Regions from separate parts of the Streptomyces sp. NPDC042371 genome, predicted to be linked through region 2. Evidence: riboswitches for the same ligand, from Rfam matches in the RefSeq annotation. Region 2 holds a riboswitch; each other region holds the start of a gene.
What was found. A riboswitch is a leader RNA that binds a small molecule or an ion and turns the genes downstream of it on or off. The one in region 2 is predicted to bind S-adenosylmethionine.

Region 1 (3,266 bases), on a different contig from region 2:
CGGCGACCTCGGACTTGCCGTCGGTGTAGGTGCGGAGAATGGTGGGGATGCGGACGTTGACGCTCATGGTGTTCACCTCAGAAGTACGGGGGCGGAGGGATGGCGCCCCTGAAAGGGGCGCGGGGAACTGCGCGACCAGCCGCAGCGGGCCCGCAGGGAAGCTACGGCCTATCCGGCAAGACCCGCGGAGCGAAACGCGTCGAGGCTCGGCTTGATGGTGGCCGTGGCCTGCGACGTCTCAGCGACGGCGTCGAGCGTCTTAAGGCCGTCCCCGGTGTTGAGCACGACCGTGGTGAGGGACGGGTCGATGAGGCCCGCCTCGACCAGCTTCTTGGTGACGCCCACCGTCACACCGCCCGCGGTCTCCGCGAAGATGCCCTCCGTGCGGGCGAGGATCTTGATCGCGTCGACGACCTGCTCGTCGTTCACGTCCTCCACCGCCCCGCCCGTACGACGCGCGATGTCGAGCACGTAGGGCCCGTCGGCGGGGTTTCCGATGGCCAGCGACTTGGCGATGGTGTTCGGCTTCTGCGGGCGGACCACGTCCTGGCCCGCCTTGAAGGCCGCCGACACCGGCGAGCAGCCCTCGGCCTGCGCGCCGAAGATCTTGTAGGGCTTGTCCTCGACGAGGCCGAGGGCGATGAGCTCCTTGAGCCCCTTGTCGATCTTCGTGAGCTGCGATCCTGAGGCGATCGGGATGACGAGCTGGTCGGGCAGCTGCCAGCCGAGCTGCTCGCAGATCTCGTACGCGAGGGTCTTGGAGCCCTCGCCGTAGTACGGCCGCAGGTTGACGTTGACGAAGCCCCAGCCCTCGCCCAGCGGGTCACCGATGAGCTCGGAGCAGAAGCGGTTCACGTCGTCGTAGTTGCCCTCGATGCCGACGAGCTCGCCGCCGTACACCGCGGCCATGACGACCTTGCCCTGCTCCAGGTCGTGCGGGATGAACACGCAGGAGCGGAAACCGGCGCGGGCCGCGGCGGCGCCGACGGCGCCCGCGAGGTTGCCGGTGGAGGAGCACGACAGGGTGGTGAAGCCGAAGGCGCGCGCCGCTTCGAGCGCCTGCGCGACGACCCGGTCCTTGAAGGAGTGCGTGGGGTTGCCGGAGTCGTCCTTGACGAACAGCTTGCCCTGTTCGACGCCGAGCTCCGCGGCGAGGTTGTCGGCCTTGACGAGCTTGGTCCAGCCGGGGTTCAGGTTGGGCTTGTCGGCCACGTCGGCGGGGACGGGCAGGAGGGGGGCGTAGCGCCAGATGTTGGCGGGGCCCGACTCGATCTGCTTGCGGAGGGCTTCCGGGTCACCGAGCGGCAGGTCGTACGCGACTTCGAGGGGACCGAAACACTCGGCACAGGCGAAGATCGGACCGAGCGGGAACTTGGTGCCGCACTCACGGCAGGAGAGGCCGGATGCGGGCCCGAGGTCTACGGAAGAGGTGGTGCTTTCGGTGGCGACAGTCTGCACAGCCATGGAGGCGAGGCCCTTTCTCCTCATCTTCCTCGCGACGCATCTCGCCACGAGACGGAATTGGCACCTTCCCGAGCCGGGAGCCTCGCGGCGCTTACTGCGCACACGGTGACGAATGCGTCTACCGACGCGTGGCGGCTGGGTGGTTGCCGGGGCTTCAACGGGCCGTATCCCTCTGCCCCTCTGGATGAGCGGTATTCGATTATGGGTTTCAGTTGTCGATCTCAACGCGGCGGCGACCCCGACATGCGATGGTCACCGGCGTTGTTCAAGACTGTAACCGAAGCCCCGGACCCTTGAGATAGTCGTCCGAACCGCGAGATGGATCACATATGGGAGGACCACGACCGTGCTGGAAGAGGTCGAGCACTGGCTGAGCAGGCGTTCCTGGTCCGTCGCCGACCGCCCGCGGGACCGGCTGGCCGCCGCGAAACGTGCGGGCGGCGCGTCGGTGAGCGTCGTGCTGCCCGCGCTCGACGAGGAGGGGACGGTCGGCGAGATCGTCGCCGAGATCCGTCGTGAGCTGATGGAGAAGGTCCCGCTGGTCGACGAGCTCCTGGTGATCGACTCCGGCTCCGGCGACCGTACCGCCGAGGTCGCCGCGGCCGCGGGCGCCAAGGTCGTCCACCGTGACGCGATCCTGCCGCGCGTGCCCGCGGTCCCGGGCAAGGGCGAGGTGCTGTGGCGCTCGCTGCTGGTGACGGGCGGCGACATCGTGGCGTTCGTCGACGCGGACCTGAAGGACTTCTCGGCGGACTTCGTCTCCGGCATCGTGGGCCCGCTGCTCACCGACCCGGACGTGGCGTTCGTGAAGGCGATGTACGACCGTCCGCTGGCCGGGGCCGCCGGGCAGGGCGGCCGGGTCACCGAGCTGATGGCGCGGCCGCTGCTGAACATGCACTGGCCGCAGTTGGCCGGTTTCGTACAGCCGCTGGGCGGTGAGTACGCGGCCCGCAGGTCGCTCCTTGAGCGGCTGCCGTTCCCCGTCGGGTACGGCGTGGAGCTGGGCCTGCTCGTGGACGCGCTGCACACCGTGGGCCTGGACGCGCTGGCACAGGTCGACGTGGGGGTGCGCAGGCACCGGCACCAGGACGGGCAGGCGCTCGGGCGGATGGCGGCGGCGATCTACCGGACGGCTCAGCTGCGGCTGGCGCGCGGGCATCTCGTACGTCCCGAGCTCACGCAGTTCGTCCGCGGCGAGCACGGGTTCGAGCCGAGGACCCATCCGGTGGACACGGAGGAGCGGCCGCCCATGGCCGATATCGACGAGTATGCGCACCGTCGCGTGGCGTAGCCACCGGATATGATCCGTTTTGCCTACATTGCCCTTTTATGTGGGTCAGACGTATGTGGGCACGAGATGCCATGAGAGCCATGCGGCGAGCGGGCGGACTGACACTCGCCACCGCCACCGTCGCCGCCGGGGTGCTCACCGCGACCGCGACACCCGCTTCCGCCGAGGTCATCGAGCCCTTCGCGAAGCGCTACGACGAATCGCTGTACGGGGACTTCAAGACCATCGGCAACACGGTCCTGGACTGCCCGACGAGCCCCGCCGACGTGGCCGCCTCCTGCGAGGAGACCCAGCAGGCCAAGGGCGCCAAGAACAACAACAACTTCGTCGAGCGCCGGATCGACACCGCGGGCCTGACCGGCACCTTCGACTCCAGCACCGGCCGGGTGACCGTCCCACCGGGCGCCCAGGTCGACTACGCGCGCCTGTTCTGGGGCGGCAACGCGGGCACGCACCGCTTCGGCAGGACCGTGCGCGACATCTGCGACCTCAACCGCGAGGGCAACAAGCC
Region 2 (3,266 bases):
CACCAAGCGGATCTGCCTGGGCCTGCAGCGGCGCGACAAGGACAAGGTGCTGCACGGCCGCGAGTCGGGTCTCATCAAGCGGCTGCCGCACGGTGAGTTCATCGAGGTCCACGAGCCGCTCAGCAAGGAGCAGCTGCACACGCTCACCGCGCACGAGCAGTACAAGCCGCTCGAGCTCGGTCCTTCGGTCGACGAGAACGGTGTCGAGCGCAAGCTGTCCGGTTCGCAGAAGCTCCGGGCGAAGCTCTCCAAGGGCTACTTCGGGGAAGAAGGACAGATCCCCAAGCCCACGGCTGACGAGTACAAGGAGATCTCCAGCGGCCACGGCCACCACTGATCACCTGAAGCTGTGAAGCTCTGACCTCCCCCACTCTCGGCTTCGCTCGAGCGGGGGGACCCCATGGTCGCCACGGCAAGAGCCCCGTCCATTGCATGGACGGGGCTCTTTGCCGTCCCGGAGGCTGGATAGGGTGGTCCCACCCCGACGTGTCGGGGTGTTTCCTACTTACGCAGACGAAAAAACCAGGAGCGGCCATGAACGCTGTGATCCCCGCAGGAGGCGACACCGCGGCGGCCCGTTCCTGGCCCGACGTACTGAACGGCCTGCTCGACGGGCGCGACCAGAGCGCCGACGACACGGCCTGGGCCATGGACCGCATCATGCGCGGCGAGGCCACCGACGCCCAGATCGCGGCCTTCGTGGTCGCCCTGCGGGCCAAGGGCGAGACGGTCGAGGAGATCTCCGGCCTGGTGCGCGCCATGTACGCGCACGCCAACGTCATCGACGTGCCGGGCCCGAGCGTCGACATCGTGGGCACGGGCGGCGACGGCGCCAAGACCGTCAACATCTCGACGATGTCCGCGATCGTCGTCGCCGGAGCGGGCGCGAAGGTCGTCAAGCACGGTAACCGCGCCGCCTCCAGCGCGTCCGGCGCCTCCGACGTCCTGGAGAAGCTCGGCGTCAACCTGGACCTCACCCCGCAGCGGGTGGTCGAGGTGGCGGAGGAGGCGGGCATCACCTTCTGCTTCGCCGTGAAGTTCCACCCCGCGCTGCGCCACGCGGGCGCGGCCCGCAGCCAGCTGGGCATCCGGACCGTCTTCAACCTCCTCGGCCCGCTCACCAACCCGGCCAAGGTGCGCGCCCAGGCGGTCGGGGTCGCCGACCCGCGGATGGCGCCGATCGTGGCCGGAGTCTTCGCCGAGCGGGGCCACTCGTCCCTGGTCTTCCGCGGGGACGACGGGCTGGACGAGCTGACGACGACGTCCACCTCGCGGATCTGGGCGGTGCGGGACGGCGCCGTGCGCGAGGAGGCCTTCGACCCGCGGGACGTCGGTATCGACCTGGTGCCCGTCGAGGCGCTGCGGGGCGCCGACGCCTCGTACAACGCGGAGGTGGCGCTGCGGCTGCTGGACGGGGAGACCGGTCCGGTGCGGGACGCGGTGGTGCTGAACTCGGCGGCGGCGCTCGCCGCCCTCGCGCCCACCGACGAGCCGCTCGTGGACCAGATCGCCGCCGGTATGGCGAAGGCGGCGCAGGCGATCGACTCGGGGGCCGCGAAGCGGGCCCTGGAGCGCTGGGTGTCGGCAAGCAACCGCTGAGAGGGCACTCTCCGGCGCGGCGATGTGACGCACGGCGCAGTCCGGATTCTGGACTGCGCCTTGCGCGCCGAAGATCGTGTGGCAGGATGCTGCACAGGTCATGAGTGACAGCGACTACGGCCCCGGCCCGCTGTCCGGCAACCCTCCGTCCGTGGCGGGGTGCCCCGGGTGAAGACCAGGCCGTACGCAGCGAGGCGTATGGCAAGCGCGGACCCCTGGACATCGGTGAATGTCACAGCCCTGGGGTCCTGGTCCTCAAGGGAGCAGTCTCGTGAGCAAGCGAATGTGCTAGGGCCTTCGGCCCCTTTCCGCGCACCTTTTTTCTCTTCATCACTGCACCGCCGCATGCCCTGAGCGCGGCCGTCGTCGCAGTGAACTCACTTGCCTCTTACGGGAGTTCGCCATGTCCGTTTCCGCTGTTGCCGCCGACTCGTCCGTCTGTGCCCCGCTCGCCGTCCTCGGCAGGGACGTCACCGTCCCGCTCGTCACCGGCGGCGAGGTGACCTACGCGGCGCTCGACTACGCGGCGAGCGCCCCGGCCCTGCAGCGGGTGTGGGACGACGTGGCCGCGTACGCCCCGTACTACGGCAGCGTGCACCGCGGCGCCGGGTACCTGTCGCAGCTGTCGACCGACCTCTTCGAGAACTCCCGCGAGACCGTCGCCGAGTTCCTCGGCTGCCGCGAGGGCGACCAGGTCGTCTTCACCCGGTCCACCACCGACTCGCTGAACCTGCTCGCCGCCGCGCTGCCCGCCGACTGCCAGGTCTTCGTCTTCGAGACCGAGCACCACGCCTCGCTGCTGCCCTGGCGGGACGCCCGCGTCACCTACCTCAACGCGCCGCGCACCCCCGAAGAGGCGGTGCAGACGCTGGAGCGCGCCCTCGCCGACCGCGACCCCTACGGCCCCGCCCTCGTCTGCGTGACCGGCGCCTCCAACGTCACGGGTGAGCTGTGGCCGGTGCGCGAGCTGGCCGCGGCCGCGCACGCGCACGGCGCCCGGATCGTCCTGGACGCCGCGCAGCTCGCGCCCCACCACCCCGTCTGCATCGACGAGTTGGACGTCGACTGGGTCGCGTTCTCCGGGCACAAGCTGTACGCGCCCTTCGGCTCCGGTGTCCTCGCGGGCCGCTCCGACTGGCTGCGCGCCGCCGAGCCCTACCTCGCCGGTGGCGGCGCGTCGCGGAAGGTGGCGCGACGCGCCGACGGCGGCGTGGACGTGGAGTGGCACGACACCGCCGCGCGGCACGAGGCCGGTTCCCCCAACGTCATCGGTGTCTACTCCATCGCCTCCGCCTGCAAGGCGCTCACCGAGGCGGGCTTCGATGAGCTCGTCGCCCGCGAGCAGCAGCTGATCGGGACGGTCCGTGCGGGCCTCGCCGAGGTGCCGCAGGTGCGGATCCTCTCGCTCTTCGGCGACGACGCGCCGCGCGTGGGCGTCATCTCCTTCGTCGTGGACGGCTGGAACAGCTCGCACTTCGCCGCCGCGCTCTCCGCCGAGTACGGCATCGGCGTACGCGACGGCCTGTTCTGCGCCCACCCGCTGGTGCGCACCCTGCTCGGCAGCGAGCCCGACGAGCCCGGCGAGTGCGGCGCCCCCGAGGCCGCGCCCGGCGAGAAGTCGCTGAACGCGATCCGCGTGAGCTTCGGCGCGGGCACCCCCGACGAGC
Region 3 (3,266 bases), on a different contig from region 2:
CGCTCACGAGCACCCAGTGCGCCGACCGGCCCGCGCGTCCGTCCGCCAGCTGCACCTGGACCCGCTCGACCTGCCCTTCCTCGGTATAGAAGGCGGCGGACCTGTCCGGGTCCCAGGGGTCGAGGTGGTCGCGGTTGCGCCGGTAGGCACGGGCGAGCGGCGCCGCGTCGCCGAGCGCGACGGGCCGGATGAGGACGTCATTGGCGAGGTCGACCGCTCCACTGATCATGCGCCAATCGTACGAGTGGCCGACCCGGGAGCGTCAGCGTCCGCCCGCGACCCGAAGCACGGTGCCCGTCGCGTACGAGGCCTCGTCCGAGAGCAGCCAGGCGACGGCCGCCGCGATCTCCGACGGCTGCCCCGCGCGCCCCAGCGGAATGCCCGCCGAGAGCTTCGCGGGACGCTCGGGGTCGGCGTGGAACTCGGTCCAGATGACGCCGGGGGCGACGGCGTTGACGCGGATGCCGTCCCCGGCGACCTCCTTGGACAGACCGACCGTCATCGTGTCGACGGCGCCCTTGGCGGCGGCGTAGTGGACGTACTCGCCGGGGGCGCCGAGGGTGGCCGCCGCGGAGGAGACGTTGACGATCGCGCCGCCGCCATTGGCCTTCATGTCCCGCACCGCGCGCCGGGCGCAGAGCAGATATCCGAGTACGTTCACTTCGAGCGCCCGGCGCATGCCGTCGGCGTCGGCGTCGGCGAGGGGCCCGACGGGGCCGCTCACCCCGGCGTTGTTGACCAGGCCGGTGACCGGGCCGAGCTCGGCCGCGGTGTCGAAGAGGCGGTCGACGTCGGCCTCGTCGGCGGTGTCGACCTCGACGGTGAGGCAACGACGGCCAGCCTTGCGAACCGCCTCCGCGGCTTCCTCTGCGGCGGCCGCGTTCGAGCGGTAGCCGATGACGACGTCGTGGCCGTCCTCGGCGAGACGGGCGCTGACAGCGGCGCCGATACCGCGACTGCCGCCGGTGACGACGGTGACGGGGTGGTGCTGCACGGGGGACCTCCGGCTCTGGGTGGCTGCTGTCGCGCCGCCCGGACGCGGGGATCGCCCGCGTCCGGATCACGCCGTCATCCTACGAACCGGTGATCTTCGTCAGCGGCGAGGGGGCTCGGCCACGCGCACGAGCGTCGTACCCACCGTGTCGCGGCTCAGCCGCAGCCGGTTTCCCCGGGGCTGCCACTGGGCCGGTCCCCTGTGCTCCCGCAGAAGACGGCGCAGCCGCTCCGGGTCGTGGGTCCACACGGTGGCGGGGACGCCCCGGGTCGGACCGAGCACATGGAGGACGATCAGACCGTCGTCGCGGACGTCGTGCGAGGAGAGGAGCACGTCACAGGTGTCGAGCTCGTGGTCGTCGTGCTCGCGGGTGCCGTACGGGTGCGTCATGGTGCGCCTCCGGAGTCGTGGACCCCGGTGTCGCCGACCCCGGTGATCCGCCGTTCCCCGCGCACGTCGCACGGGGCGGGTCGTCACCCGGGGCACCCGCGACGGAGCGGGGTGCCGTCCAGCGAGCCGGGGCTTGACACTGGAACTCGTGACCCGCCCCGACCGTAACACGGGGCTACTGAGGCGTCGCCGGGATTACCGCGTCCTCCGGGGCGGCCGCCTCCGCGGGCAGGCTGTCCATGAACGAGCTGACCGAGAAGACCGCGTTGCCGGGTCCCGCGGGGCCGTAGCCGGGGGGCGAGGAGAGGCCGTTGGCCTCCATCGTGGCGCGGTAGGCCTCCAGGAGCCGCACGTGGTACTCCAGCGGCGCGCCCTGCGGGTTCGCCTTGCCGAGCGGGGTCGTGGGCTCCGGGCACCAGGTGGTGAAGCGGGGCGTGATGCCGCGCGACATGAAGTACTGCAGGCCCTCGACGGTGGAGTCGATCGCCTCGCCGACGGTCTTGAAGCCGAAGGGCTCCGCCATCTCCACGCCCGCCACGAAGTTCGGGATGACGTTGCGCGGCCCGAACACCTCGGCGGAGTCCAGGATGCGGCGGTGCCACTCGTCACGTCCGACGTAGCGCTCCTTGCCGGGGCAGTACCGCTCGAACAGGTACGGGTCCCACACCTCGTAGTTGGGGTGGTAGATCCGCACGCCGTAGTCGTGGAAGCGCTGGACGTCCTCCTTGGGCAGGGCCTGGGCGACGACCTTGCCGATCCAGCGGCCGGGGAAGCGCTCCTCGATGGCCTTCGCGTACTGGCCGTAGAAGTCGGCCTCGTCCTTGCCCTGGAGCCGCGTGGTGATGGCGCCGCCGGTGAGCGTGTACGCGGTGGAGGACTTCGCGGTGTCGTACTTGTCGATGATGGCGAGGGCTTCGAGGACCTCGTCCATCGGCTTCACGCCCGTGTAGGGACGCCCGGCCGCCTTCTGCTGGCGCCAGTTGTGGTTGATGTCGCAGTACTGGCACTCCTCCTTGGCGCCGAAGTACTGGCAGACCCGGAAGACCGTCAGGTAGATGAGGTAGCCCCACTGGATGGTGGGCGCCACCTCCATCACGGACTTGCCGTTCTCCAGCGTGTGCCGGTAGTAGTCCGGCATCGGGGGCAGGCCGACGTCGGAGATCCGCGCCCCGTCCAGGTACAGGCCGAGCACGCCGTTGTCGTCGGCGGCGACCCGGTAGGGCGAGGACGGGTTCACCCGCACGGAGACGACGGTGCGGCGCAGCTCGTAGGGGCCGCCGGTGAGGACGATCTCCTCCGGCGGGCGGCGCAGCGCGGCGGCGCCCAGTTCGGGGAGCGTGCCGTGGTCGAAGGAGAAGATGAAGTACGACTTCGGCTTGACCTCGCCCTTCTCGTTGTCGCTGAGCGCCGACTCGTCGAAGGCGATGCCGCCGCGCAGCAGATCCTCCTTGATCACGGCTTCCCGCGGCACGTGCGGGAACCGCTCCATGAGTGACTCGATGAGCTGGGTACGGCTCTCGCTGCGGCTTGGCATGGGCCGGGCACCTCGGATCCTGTTCGGTCGATCTGTCCCGTCCACGCTAATACCCGGCGGATCCGTTCCGGATCCGACTCCGGTCTCAGACCGGCTGCGCCGCAGGTCTAGGCTCCTGGTGGCATGCCCCCAGCCCTTCACCTCGACGAGCGCCGCCCGGTCCCCGGGCCGCCGCTGTCGGCGGCACGCTTCCCGGTGGCCCCACCGTCACGGCCGCCAGCGTCGCTCGCGCCCGTGTCCCCATCAGCGCCGGGCCTTCATCGCGACGTCCTTGTCCTGCCAGGCGTAGAGCGTTCCGTCGATCCGGGCGCCGGACCACGTGCCGCAGTTCCTGTCCGCCTTCGACGC

Region 1: another riboswitch for S-adenosylmethionine. It lies ahead of thrC (threonine synthase); the one in region 2 lies ahead of AC068B_RS00740 (aminotransferase class V-fold PLP-dependent enzyme).
Region 3: another riboswitch for S-adenosylmethionine. It lies ahead of AC068B_RS15580 (hypothetical protein); the one in region 2 lies ahead of AC068B_RS00740 (aminotransferase class V-fold PLP-dependent enzyme).

Annotation. Positions count from the first base shown of each region.
Region 1 is NZ_JBWKAP010000005.1:499,997-503,262, forward strand. It holds gene AC068B_RS18305 (MoaD/ThiS family protein) at 1-67, opposite strand, end outside; gene thrC (threonine synthase) at 169-1,464, opposite strand; SAM riboswitch class I at 1,482-1,655, opposite strand; gene AC068B_RS18315 (glucosyl-3-phosphoglycerate synthase) at 1,811-2,755, shown strand; gene AC068B_RS18320 (DUF7927 domain-containing protein) at 2,836-3,266, shown strand, end outside.
Region 2 is NZ_JBWKAP010000001.1:159,846-163,111, reverse strand. It holds gene qcrB (cytochrome bc1 complex cytochrome b subunit) at 1-337, shown strand, start outside; gene trpD (anthranilate phosphoribosyltransferase) at 535-1,599, shown strand; SAM riboswitch class IV at 1,696-1,813, shown strand; gene AC068B_RS00740 (aminotransferase class V-fold PLP-dependent enzyme) at 2,003-3,266, shown strand, end outside.
Region 3 is NZ_JBWKAP010000004.1:618,122-621,387, reverse strand. It holds gene AC068B_RS15590 (GNAT family N-acetyltransferase) at 1-229, opposite strand, end outside; gene AC068B_RS15585 (SDR family NAD(P)-dependent oxidoreductase) at 263-994, opposite strand; gene AC068B_RS15580 (hypothetical protein) at 1,094-1,384, opposite strand; SAM riboswitch class IV at 1,429-1,538, opposite strand; gene AC068B_RS15575 (radical SAM protein) at 1,560-2,918, opposite strand; gene AC068B_RS15570 (hypothetical protein) at 3,162-3,266, opposite strand, start outside.